3 regions of the Shewanella sp. SM21 genome follow, and region 2 is predicted to be linked to each of the others. Evidence: predicted binding sites of a transcription regulator. Region 2 holds the regulator's gene; each other region holds the start of a gene.
The links. The regulator sigma-54, encoded in region 2, starts transcription at its own class of promoters, with help from an activator protein. The targets are predictions, from matches to a motif close to GTTGGCACGNNNNTNGNNT.

Region 1 (4,441 bases), on a different contig from region 2:
CACTTGCTCATCTTCTTTGCTACTGGTGTGCACTTCAATCTATGCCTAAACGTCTTATACTACTGATCACGTTATATTGCCTCTTCAGCATTGCTGCACTTTGGCGTACTGTGATGACTCAATCCCTTGATGTATTCACCCTAGGTGTCCTCCCCGTGCTCGTTGGCATACTCATACGGGCGCCGTGGTCTAGCTTAGTGTTGAAGATTTATATTGGCATGCAAACCTTAGGATTCTCGGCTCTGGGGATTACAGCAATTATTGCCTATCGCATTACCCCTGAGGATGTAAAAGTGGTTGTTTCTGGCCACAACATTCCTATGTTGCCACTTACAGTGAGCATTATTGTTATTTTACTCGTGCAGTATTGGATCGCATTTTCTAAGGTCACGAGACACTATTTGACCCGCCAAACTCAGTAATGGACTTTGTTGCTAAGCTGTTATCAATAGCGTAGCTTAGCGACCCAGTAAAATACTTACGACTCTTAACTTGAAGTAGACTATGAGCCATTTATCGCCCAGCGAACTTTCCATTCTTTTGGTAGAACCTTCAGAGACACAGCGTCGAATTATTATTCAGCGCTTACAACAAGAAGGTATTCTCAGCATTCAAACCGCAGAAAACATAGAAGCGGCTAAAGATATTATTGCTCGCCATAAACCTGACCTTATTGCGAGCGCCATGCATTTCGATGATGGCACTGCCATCGATCTCTTGCGCTACTTAAGGGCCAACGCTGACTGCAAAGATATCCAATTTATGCTGGTCTCGAGTGAGTGCCGCCGTGAGCAACTTGAAATATTCCGCCAATCGGGTGTAGTAGCGATTCTACCTAAACCCTTCAGTGCCGACCATTTAGGTACAGCATTGAATGCCACGATTGATTTACTCAGCCACGATGAACTCGACCTCAGTAATTTCGATGTACAAGATGTGCGTGTATTAGTGGTCGATGATAGCCGTATGGCAAGAAACGTCATTAAACGCACGATTGGTAACTTAGGGATGAAGCTGATTACCGAGGCCGAGGATGGTGCGCAAGCCATAGCGTTAATGAAACACAATATGTTCGACTTAGTGATCACTGATTACAATATGCCGAGTGTAGATGGGCTAGCTTTGACACAATTTATCCGCAATGAAAGCCAACAATCACACATTCCCATCTTGATGGTGTCTTCCGAAGCCAACGATACCCACCTCAGCAATGTGTCCCAAGCGGGTGTAAATGCCTTATGTGACAAACCCTTTGAACCCAAACTTGTTAAAAAATTACTCTATCAACTGTTAGAAGAATAAAACCAGAATAAAACTTAAATCACGAACTGAGTAAATATTCTGCGCTTTACTGAACATCCTGTTGCACGCTAGACGCAAAAGGCTTTCCAAGTGCTAAACCTTATGGCATGTTAGGCACGCTTATTTCAAATAAATCTACGGAAAGAAGAGACAATAAAAATGAACAAAACTGAACTAATCGCCAAAATTGCAGAAAATGCCGATCTAACGAAAGTAGAAGCAGCACGCGCATTGAAGTCTTTTGAAGCAGCTATTACCGAATCAATGAAAAATGGTGACAAAATCTCCATCGTAGGTTTCGGTTCTTTTGAAACAGCGACTCGTGCCGCTCGCACTGGCCGTAATCCACAAACGGGTAAAGAAATTCAAATTGCTGAAGCGACAGTGCCGAAGTTTAAAGCGGGTAAAACCCTACGTGACAGCGTAAACTAAGTTATAAAATTCAATACAACGCCTCCATTGTGAGGCGTTTTTTTTGCCCAATCCCAGTGAAGCACTGAATGTTTTTTGCACAACAAAAGTGCGCCTCTGCCCCACAAACTGGCAAATAAAAACATTTCATTAACATTTAGAGTTCTAATACCTTGTTTTACATGGCATTGTAATAGTGGCATGTGATTAGCAAATCCTTCCTTAGAAAAAAACCAAGATGCACTAATGACCACAGCTGACTTTGAGTGTGCCAATGGTGAATCGATAAATAAGTCAATCGAGGGGATGAGCATGAAGAAATCACTGTACAGCGTTTTGGCCTTATCGACGGGAATGTTACTGGCAGGCAACGCCTTTGCAGCCGTATCAGGCAACATTGGCGGTACCTCTAATTATCTATGGCGCGGTGCGACCCAAACTAAAGATGCGGTCGCAATCCAAGGTGGCCTTGACTACAGCCACGATTCTGGATTTTATGCGGGAACTTGGGCATCGAATGTGGATTTTGGTGATGATACTAGCTACGAGCTTGATCTATATGCAGGTTATGGCGGCAGTATTACCGAAGACATCAGCTACGACTTTGGCTATCTCTACTACGCCTATCCAGACGCGCCGGGCAGTATTGATTTTGGTGAGCTCCATGCTGCTGTCACGTGGAAATGGCTCGAACTAGCTTACTCCCAAGTCATCAATGCCGGTGACGATCTGGCCGCCGATCCTTTAGATAATAAAGATCTCAGTTATCTTGCCGCGACGGTATCCGTTCCTCTCACTGAAAAGCTGAGTTTATCAGTGCACTATGGTTACTCAAACGGTGATGTCGTCCAATCTTGGTTTGGCGAAGATAATTATGCCGACTATAACGTGACTCTCAGCGCAGATACCAGCATAGGCACAGTGTCATTTATGGTCTCAGATACCGATCTCACCGATGATGATGCCAAACTAGTACTCGGATATTCCTACAGTTTTGATCTATAGGCTCTAAGCATAACAAAACGCCACCTTAAAAAGTGGCGTCGTTTTATCACAATCACCTACTAGGCAATAATTGACCTGTTCGTTTTACGGGCCGCAACCATTTTCTCGATATACTCAACAATGGGCTCAGTCACTGAAATCCCTGTTGTTTGCTCAATCCCTTCAATGCCAGGCGCCGAATTAACCTCAAGGATCAGTGAACCACGGTTAGAACGTAAAATATCTACTCCCGCGACAACCAATCCCATCGCCTTCACAGCGGCAATAGCCATTTTACGCTCAACAGAGGTGATTTTTACCACCTCACCACAACCACCTAAATGCAGATTAGAGCGGAAATCGCCCTCGGGACCTTGACGCTTCATCGAAGCAACAACCTTGTCACCGACAACAAAACAACGAATATCACTACCATTGGATTCTTTAATGTATTCCTGCACTAAGATATTCGCTTTGAGTCCCAAGAATGCTTCAATCACGCTCTCAGCAGCCGTTTTAGTTTCAGCGAGAACCACACCAATCCCTTGAGTGCCTTCGAGTAATTTAATGACTAACGGAGCGCCGCCCACCATATTGATGAGATCAGGGATATCATTTGGCTTATTGGCAAAACCCGTCACTGGCATGCCAATCCCTTTGCGGGAAAGTAGTTGCAGTGCCCGCAATTTGTCCCGCGAACGCGCAATGGAGATTGAATCATTCGCGGCATATACACCCATCATTTCAAACTGACGTACAACGGCACAACCATAAAAAGTCACGCTAGCATGAATACGCGGAATGATGGCATCAAACCCAACTAATTCAGTACCTTCATAATGAATGCTAGGTTTAATAGAATTAATATTCATGTAGCAGTTCAGCGTATTGATCACGACCGCTTCATGTCCACGACTTTGGCAAGCCGCGACTAAGCGTTGTGTTGAATACAACTGGGGGAATTGGGATAAAATACCTATTTTCATTGCTGAGTGACCAACTTAAGCATGAGTGAATAAACCGTTCTGCGGCACCAAAAGCACAGCGACAGAAAAAGGGGCTGATATTTGTCTATTGCTCAGTGTAAAGCAAGAAAATATTCCTCACCAGACGAAATCATTATGCTAATGAAATACTTCAAGACCTATCACATTCGGAACTCGTTTAAATTAACAGCGGCAAAATATACTTAGCCTCAAACTCCGTTGCATCTAAGGGACGAGAAAATAAATAACCTTGTAATACAGTACAATGGCGAGAAGTACAAAACTCAGCCTGCTCAATTGTTTCAACGCCCTCAGCTACTGATATGACATTAAACCCATGGGCGAAGTTAAGTAATGCAGCGAGCAAACGAGTGTCTTTATCATCCTTATCATAGGAAGCGACAAAGCTTTTATCGATTTTCAGCACGCTAATGGGAAACAATTTGATATGTTCTAAGGACGAAAAACCCGTCCCAAAATCATCAAGGGCAAAACGTACCCCTAACTCGGCGATTCTATCGAGCATTTTGGCATGTTCATGGGGATCTTCAATAAGGCAATTTTCAGTAATTTCAAGCTCTAATGCTACAGCAGGAAGTCCTGTCTTAGTCAGCGTACTCGCTATTTTATCAAACAGGTTCTCATTTCCAATTTGCGATGCAGACAGGTTAACGGCAATGGTGAATTCTTTCCCTGTTGGCTGTAATTGGGTTAGCCAACTCAATGCCTGTGTACAGGCTTGCTCAAGTACCCAGTCA
Region 2 (4,441 bases):
TTGCCAGCCTAATGCTAATTATGAGCATGAGTGCTTTCGCGAAAGTGGGCGACTTAAAGCAAGAAGTCAAAATTAAAGCTGTGAGCCAAACTGCGGATATCAAAAACAACCAGATCATCTTCTTTGGTCCGGTGGAAGTTACCCAAGGCTCAATAAAAATCCAAGCAAATGAACTGCGTGCATTTTCCGCTGAAGGTGAAAATAGCAAAACTTTAGTCGCCACAGGCAACCCTGCTACGTATAGCCAGATATTAGACGATGGCCGTCCTGCATCGGCGAGCGCGAAAGAAATTCGTTACGATATGGCAAGCCGCACCTTAACTCTGAAAGGTATGGCGTCATTAGATCAAGCGGGTAGCCAAGTTACAGGCAATTTAATCCGCTATAACATGATTCAACAGAAATTGATGGCCGAGAGTACTGGCAGTGGTGACGATCGCGTGATCACTATTATTCAGCCAGAAAACTATCAAGATGATGCTAAATCAGATGCTCCAGCGGATAAACCTGTAAAAAAGCAGGACTCTAAATGACCCAAATCACCTTAAGAGCACAAAATCTGGCAAAAAGTTACAAGAGTCGCCAAGTGGTTAAAGACGTCAGTCTGACGGTAAAAACCGGTCAAGTCGTTGGCCTACTCGGTCCAAACGGTGCCGGTAAAACCACGACCTTTTACATGGTTGTCGGGCTAGTGAAGAGCGATAAGGGGCATATCTTTATCGACGATGATGATTTAACCGCAGATCCTATGCATCTGCGTGCCCGCAAAGGCATAGGTTACTTACCGCAGGAAGCCAGTATCTTTCGTAAGCTAACTGTTCATGACAACATCATGGCCGTACTGCAAACTCGTAAAGAACTTAAAAACGAAGAACGAGAAGAAGAACTAGAACATCTGCTCGAAGAGTTTCATATCACCCACATCCGTGACAGCCAAGGCATGTCATTGTCGGGTGGCGAACGTCGTCGCGTCGAAATTGCGCGGGCTTTAGCCGCTAATCCTAAGTTCATTTTGCTCGATGAACCGTTTGCCGGCGTCGATCCTATTTCGGTTATCGACATCAAGAAGATTATCGAACAACTCAAAAGTCGCGGCCTTGGCGTACTGATCACAGACCATAATGTCCGCGAGACATTAGATGTATGTGAACATGCTTATATTGTGAGTCACGGAAACCTGATTGCCGAAGGAACTCCAGCAGAGATCTTAGACAATCAGCAAGTTAGGGCTGTGTACTTAGGTGAACAATTCAGGCTATAGTTAATCGAGCGAAGCCAATGGAGGCAATTTATACCGCCATTGGGCTTCACTCAAAATGATAATAAGCGACCTCATCCAACAATAATAACGTAGGGATCAGCGGTAACATGAAAGCGTCACTCCAGCTCAAACTGGGTCAACAGTTAACCATGACGCCACAACTACAACAGGCTATACGTCTGTTGCAACTGTCGTCATTAGAACTGCAGCAAGAGATCCAGCAAGCATTAGATTCTAATCCCCTTCTCGAGCTGGAAGAGGATCAATTCGACGCCACTAAAACCCCTGTAAACCAAACGCTATCCGATACGGATTTCAGTGAATCTAGCACTCTGCCACCAGAAAAAGACAGCTCCACCATAGATACGGCAGAGTCGCTAACCAAAGAATCCATGCCCGATGAGCTCCCCATGGACACCACATGGGATGAAGTGTTTACCGCCTCCCCAAACTCAGGCCCCGGCGGCAGTCGTGAAGACGATATGCCCTTCCAAGGCGAGACCAGTGAAGGTTTGTACGAACACTTAGAATGGCAAAAAAACCTCACGCCGTTTTCTGAAACCGATTTAGCCATTGCCACCGCCATTATTGATGCCATCGACGATCAGGGCTATCTCACCCAAAGCACTGAAGAAATTCTCGAAGCCATGGGCAATCCTGAAGTTGAGCTTGACGAAGTCGAAGCCGTACTCAAGCGTATTCAGCATTTTGATCCCATAGGCGTTGCCGCCCGCGATTTAAGTGAATGCCTGCTGATCCAACTGTCGCATTTCGCCGCTGATACTCCCAACCTAGAAAACGCCCGTATACTGATCAAAGATCATTTAGATCTGATCGCCGCCCGTGATTTTAGGTTATTGATGCGTAAGACTAAATTAAAAGAAGATGAATTAAGGGATGGTATAGCACTTATCCAAACCCTCAATCCTCGCCCAGGTTTGTTGATCACGCCCAATAATGACGAATACGTTATCCCAGATGTGTCTGTGTCGAAGAAAAATGGCCGCTGGGTCGTTGAGCTTAATCCTGACTGCATGCCAAAAATCAATGTAAATCAACATTATGCTTCTATGGCACGCAGTACCAAAAACCAAGCCGATAGCCAATTTATTCGCGGCCATCTGCAAGAGGCTAAATGGTTTATTAAGAGCTTAGAAAGCCGTAACGATACTTTGCTTAAAGTTGCTAATTGCATAGTGCAATATCAGCAAGGTTTCTTTGAGTATGGTGAAGAAGCCATGAAGCCTATGGTGCTTAACGATATTGCCGAAGCGGTAGAAATGCATGAGTCCACCATCTCACGGGTCACAACTCAAAAATACATGCATACCCCTAAGGGACTTTTTGAACTAAAATACTTCTTCTCTAGCCACGTCGGTACTGACGATGGTGGTGAGTGCTCATCCACAGCAATCAGAGCCTTTATAAAGAAACTGGTGGCAGCGGAAAACCAGAAAAAACCATTAAGCGATAGTAAGATGGCACAACTTCTGGCAGAACAAGGGATCAACGTAGCCCGCAGAACCATTGCGAAGTACCGAGAGGCTATGCTTATTCCACCTTCTAATCAGCGTAAAAGTTTATAACCTACAGTGGATATCGGAGGACGTTTCTATGCAAATAAACCTAAGTGGACACCATGTCGAAATTACCGAATCGTTACGTGCATATGTAGAAGAAAAGTTTTCAAAACTTGAACGCCATTTCGAACAGATCAATAATGTGCACGTTGTGCTCAATGTTGAGAAAATGCAACAGATTGCCGAAGCGAGAATAAACCTCATAGGTGGTGAAGTTTTTGCTACTTCAGAGCATGCTGACATGTATGCCGCTATAGACGCCCTGATTGACAAGCTTGACCGTCAGGTTATTAAACACAAAGAGAAGTTAACAAAACACTAATAATGGAACTTTGTACCATACTGCGGCCGGAGTGCACTACCTGCGCCACTCCGGGCAGCAAGAAAAAGGTACTGGAACTCATCAGCGACTTAGTCGCTGCCCAGTACCCGACCCTCTCATCTCAAGAGATATTCGAAAGCCTAGTGGCGCGCGAAAAGATGGGGAGCACAGGTATAGGTAACGGCATCGCCATTCCACATGGTCGACTAGCCGATATAGATCAGCCCATTGCCATACTAATTAAGTGTGAAGAGCCGATAGCATTTGATGCTATCGATAAGCAACCTGTTGATATTTTATTTGCACTACTGGTGCCTGCAGACCAATGTCAGCAGCACTTAAGTACCTTGTCTTGCATGGCCGAAAAGCTGAGCGACAAGCAAATATTAAAGCAATTACGCAAGACGCATGATGAAACGGAACTCTATCAGGTAATCACTGGATGAAACTGGTCATAGTGTCGGGCCGCTCAGGCTCAGGCAAATCTGTCGCCCTTAGGGTACTCGAAGATCTCGGCTATTATTGTGTCGATAACCTTCCCTTGCCATTGATTGGCAGTTTGCTTGAGCAACTCAAAGGCAGTAACGATCTCGTCGCCATCAGTGTCGACGTGCGTAACATGCCTGAGCAGGATAAGGTCTTAGTAAAACAACTCGCTAGCCTACCTCCAGATACTGAGTTAACGAGCTTCTTCCTTAACTCCAGCGATAAAATTCTGCTCAAGCGTTACAGCGAAACCCGCCGTTTGCATCCTTTGTCGAAGAGCCGAGTCTCTTTGCAAGAAGCGATAAAGCTGGAGGGGAAACTGCTCGAGCCTATGTCAAAACTGGTCGATCACTACATAGATACGTCGAATTTGAATATCTATGATTTAAGCGACCAAGTCAGACAAATTCTCCTTGGTAGTGTCGATAAAGAACTCGTGATCAACTTCGAGTCCTTTGGCTTTAAGCACGGAATGCCCACCGAAGCCGACTTTATGTTCGATGTGCGCTTCCTGCCCAATCCCCACTGGGAGTTGGCGCTGCGGCCATTGACTGGCTTAGATGAACCCGTAGCTGAGTTCTTAAATCGTCAACCACTGGTTAATAAGTTCATCTGGCAAATCGAAAATTTACTGGAGACTTGGCTGCCGCACCTCGAGCGTAACAATCGCAGTTATTTAACGGTAGCCATTGGCTGCACAGGTGGACAGCACAGATCGGTTTACGTCGCAGAGCAATTGGCCAAACGCTTTAGTAACGGTAAACATAAAGTTTATGCCCGTCATCGAGAGCT
Region 3 (4,441 bases), on a different contig from region 2:
AAGTCCCATCCAGTAAGTTGGAATTATATTGAAGATCTTAATCGCTATACCTTAGGTGTGGTGAAAGATTATGTGAATACTCAGGCCTTAGATCGCATGATCGTTTCCGGTGTTCAGCGGACTGAAGCTGTGACTTCGGATGAGCATAATGTCAAAAAAGTTGCCGCGGGTCGGATTGATGCCGCGGTGATTGATGTCAACGTTTTGCACTATTTACTCAAGCAAAAGCCCTTACAGCCGCTGGCGACAAAGTTGCAAATCAATCGGCAAATTTTGGCGAATAAGCAGCTCTATATCGCGTTTCGTAATACAGAAGAGGGACGGCGTTGGCGAGATATTGTTGACCAAGGTTTAGCGCAGGTTGACGTAGAAACCATCATTGGAGAGCTACTTTATCGTGAAGATTAATGTAGGGTTTTAGGATAGTTTATTCTTTGTTTTACTCGCTATTTTTCCGCTTATTTCCCCGTAAAGTCACTTCTGATATGCAGTTTGTCATCATTTTGTCTTTGTTCACTATTAGTATCACTTTAACGGCATGAGTTGTTCTCTCATTTTATTGATTAAGGTGACATGAAGAAACTTCCTTTTGAGCTTCCATTTGAGTTAGATACGCTGCAGCAACTCATTGATACTCATCATCTTAAGTTGGATTATCAGATCCTTGCCGACATTCCATTCCGCCAAGAGCATTTCCCCCTTTACAGTGTTGAGTTAGGTGGTACAGATACGCCTTGTCCGACAGTACTCTTTGTGGGTGGCGTGCATGGGGTTGAACGTATTGGATCTCAAGTTATTTTGGCATTGTTAAACAGTTTATTGCAGCGGCTTGTTTGGGATAAACACCTACAACAGATGCTAACGGGCCTGCGGTTAGCTTTTGTACCTGTAGTGAATCCTGTTGGGTTATTCATGGGAACGCGGGGCAATGGTAATCAAGTGGATTTGATGCGTAACGCTCCGATAGAATCCCGTGAAAAAGTGTCCTTTATGGTGGGAGGACAGCGTATATCGTCACGGCTGCCCTGGTATCGCGGTATTGGGGGAATGGAGCTGGAAACTGCGGGCTTAGTGGCCTATGTACAACAACTGTTGAGTCGCAGCACAAGTTTGATTTCGCTCGATGCCCACTCGGGATTTGGCTTGAGTGATCATATCTGGTTCCCCTACGCCCATACCAGTACCGCCTTCGAAAATGCCAATTATATTTTTCATCTAAAACAATTATTTGAACAGAGTTATCCCCATCACGGCCATTATCGGTTGGCGCCGCAGAGCCAGTTTTATCGCACTCATGGTGATATTTGGGATTATCTCTATCGCCAGCACCAAGTGGCTGATCCTTCTGCTCAGGTGCCATTTTTACCTTTGACATTAGAGATGGGATCTTGGGCATGGATAAAGAAGAATCCTAGACAAATATTTAATTTTGCTGGCTTTTTTAATCCACAAAAAACACATCGTCACCACAGGATTTTACGCAGGCATACAGTACTCATGCAATTTATGATGGAAGCGGCCTATGCCCAATCGTTAGAGCAGTTAACACCTGAACGTTTGACTGAGCTGACAGAGTGCGCACGGCATTATTGGTATCGGGAGTCTCAGTCATGACAACTTGGGTGTTATTAAGGGGATTAATGCGTGATCAGCGCCATTGGAATGGTTTCGATCAGCGTCTGCGACAAAAGGGATTGCGAGTGCTGACACCGGATCTTCCGGGCAATGGGACGCTATCCCACGAATTAAGTCCGCTTAAGATTGCCGATTATGCCCATGCCGTGTGGCAGCAATTGGATGAGCAGGCACAGGAAGGGGAGACTATTTATCTCCTCGGCTTGTCTATGGGCGGTATGTTGGCGCTGGAAATGGCATGCCAGCGACCTTGGCAGATAAGGCATGCCTTTGTATTAAACAGCAGTGCGGCGAATTTATCGTATTGGTATCAAAGATTTAATCCGCTGAATGCATTGAAGGCTTTTTTCATGCGTGCTCGGGGTAACGCTTTACATCCAATCGAGTCGACTATAGTGCGTTTAACCAGTTTTCGTCATCGGCGAGACCGAGAGTTAATTGTCAAGTGGAGTGAGTTTCGCCGCGATACCACACCAAGTAGACGTAATGTATGGCGACAACTTTGGGCGGCTTTTCAATACCAATGTCCATTGACAGTGGAAGTACCGATAACTGTGCTCTGCGGTGACCGTGATGCGCTGGTGAGTATGGCATCGAGTAAGGCGTTAGCACGGCATTTTTACACCGATTTGATTGTACTCGCGTATTGTGGTCACGATGCCGCTATAGATACACCCGCAAAACTGGCGCATTATCTGTTGGAAATTGTGGGGGCGACTAAGCCGCAAGTGCAGTTTTCTGTGGATAGTGAGCCTGCCAATACTCAATATGATTGCAACGATTTATTGGAGGAAGAAATAGCCTTAAACGAAGCGATATTTGCTGTATGGGATGACAAAGCGCTATCCACTCTTGAAACCAAATAATCGAGAGTGAATAGCGCAGTTAACACATTGTCTTATTAAGCTTTAGCCACTACGGTTTGGCCTATCGGTGTGAGGCTGATTAAAGCTAACTTAAGATGTTGTATCCCAAAGGGAATACCGATAATCGTCACAAAACAAGCTAAGGCGTGGACCAAATGCCCTATGGCTAACCAGATCCCAAACAGTAAGAACCAAATGATATTTCCTACCATGCCTAATGCACCTGTGCCCAAGTCTTCACGTCCAGTTAAGTGGCGACGGTTCATTTGTTCTTGGCCGAAGGGCCAAAAGGTCATTTCGCCGATAACAAAACAGGCGCGGCCGAAGGGAATACCAATGATACTGATAAAACACAGGATACCTGCGAGCCACCAAGCGAGTCCCATCACAAATCCGCCGAGTACAAACCAAGCTATGTTGAATATTAAGCGTAATACAGCCATTGAAAGCTCCTTATGTTTACCCTGTTAGCCTTTATCGTTAGCTTCGATAAATTGAATATATGTCAATGTCTAAGCGATAACTATGCCAACTATTTAAATTGTTCATAATCAATTGGTTAATTATATGTATTCGAGATTCATGTGTCATTTTCACTAGTTTTTCGCCAAATTGATAATTTCTTAAGGGCGTAACAGGAAGGGCGGAGTTACACTAGCCTTCCCTTAACTGGTTTAAAAACCAGAGAATTTAATCGTTTGAGTAGCTTGATGTTTGCAAATTCCCCTGTCGATACATTTGCCTTTGCTGGCAGAGACATATTCCTAAAACGTGATGATTTACTGCATCCGGCGTTTAGTGGCAATAAAGCTCGCAAATTCGGCTATTTTTTAGATCATGAATTTGCAGGCATCAGCAAGGTGATAGGTCACGGCTCGCCATTGGCTAACTCACTGTATTCATTGTCAACATTAGCGAAGATGAAAGGCTGGCAATGTGATTTTTATGTAGATCATATTGCCAGTCAAGTGGTTAAACATCCTACGGGCAATTACGCTGCCGCTTTAGTGAATGGTGCTAATATTATCGATTTAAGTGTGTTAATAGCACAAAAGCAGGCGTGCACTCAGTCGCAATCTGAGCCTCACGTTTTGTCAAATCTTAATGCTAGGCCTGACCCTACTGCGCAAGTGGGCGATGTGCGACTGAGTTGCCCAGATTATATCGAGGCTCAAGTACTCGTGAATGAGCCGACGGCGCTTTTTATCCCAGAGGGTGGTCGCTGTGCTTACGCCGAATACGGGGTTAATAGATTGGCGCAAGAGATAGTACTGTTTGCGAATGCGAATGGATTGGTTGATTTAACGGTGTTTTTACCTTCGGGGACGGGAACGACAGCATTATTTTTAAATCAGTATTTTATCCGTCAGCAAACTGATATTCGCGTCGTGACTTGTGCCGTTGTCGGTGGCGATGATTATTTGCGCTTGCAATTTTCCTTACTTAATTCCAATACCAGTGAGCATCCACATATTGTTAATGTCGGCAAGAAATATCATTTTGGTAAACTTTATCCCGAATTTTATGCCATGTGGCAGCGGGTCTGCGCCTCAGGTGTGCAGTTTGAATTACTCTACGATCCCTTAGGTTTTATTGTGCTTGAGGAATATTTACAAGGCGGTGGCTCTCGTCCTGTGATGTATATCCACCAAGGTGGCTTACTCGGAAACGAGACCATGTTGCCACGTTATCAGCGTAAATTTGGGCAAAGTGGCTCATCCTGTGCCTCTGATCATTGACTTAGTGACGCTAAGACATAATATGTTTGAAGCTGTGTAATGCTAAGTTAAGCTGATGATTTGGAACGATGGGGAATATCAATGACTGAAGCGGAATATCTCGCCAATTACGATCCTAAGGTTTTTAAGGCTCAGCTACTGACAGTAGATGCCGTATTGTTTACCTATCACGATCAGCAACTTAAAGTACTCTTAGTACAA

Region 1: a site for sigma-54 is predicted at 1,909-1,927, ahead of L5L94_RS13965 (TorF family putative porin). Genes of this name have one in related genera too.
Region 3: a site for sigma-54 is predicted at 3,016-3,034, ahead of L5L94_RS10280 (YccF domain-containing protein). Genes of this name have one in related genera too.

The regions. Positions count from the first base shown of each region.
Region 1 is NZ_JAKKRL010000009.1:165,173-169,613, forward strand. Features, by position in the region: gene L5L94_RS13950 (hypothetical protein) at 42-422, shown strand; gene L5L94_RS13955 (response regulator) at 505-1,302, shown strand; gene L5L94_RS13960 (HU family DNA-binding protein) at 1,462-1,734, shown strand; gene L5L94_RS13965 (TorF family putative porin) at 2,026-2,718, shown strand; gene rimK (30S ribosomal protein S6--L-glutamate ligase) at 2,778-3,683, opposite strand; gene L5L94_RS13975 (putative bifunctional diguanylate cyclase/phosphodiesterase) at 3,862-4,441, opposite strand, start outside.
Region 2 is NZ_JAKKRL010000018.1:22,983-27,423, reverse strand. Features, by position in the region: gene lptA (lipopolysaccharide transport periplasmic protein LptA) at 1-533, shown strand, start outside; gene lptB (LPS export ABC transporter ATP-binding protein) at 530-1,261, shown strand; gene L5L94_RS19460 (RNA polymerase factor sigma-54) at 1,369-2,847, shown strand; gene hpf (ribosome hibernation promoting factor) at 2,876-3,163, shown strand; gene ptsN (PTS IIA-like nitrogen regulatory protein PtsN) at 3,166-3,609, shown strand; gene rapZ (RNase adapter RapZ) at 3,606-4,441, shown strand, end outside.
Region 3 is NZ_JAKKRL010000006.1:263,687-268,127, reverse strand. Features, by position in the region: gene L5L94_RS10295 (substrate-binding periplasmic protein) at 1-408, shown strand, start outside; gene L5L94_RS10290 (M14 family metallopeptidase) at 574-1,614, shown strand; gene L5L94_RS10285 (alpha/beta fold hydrolase) at 1,611-2,501, shown strand; gene L5L94_RS10280 (YccF domain-containing protein) at 2,537-2,944, opposite strand; gene L5L94_RS10275 (1-aminocyclopropane-1-carboxylate deaminase/D-cysteine desulfhydrase) at 3,212-4,240, shown strand; gene L5L94_RS10270 (NUDIX hydrolase) at 4,322-4,441, shown strand, end outside.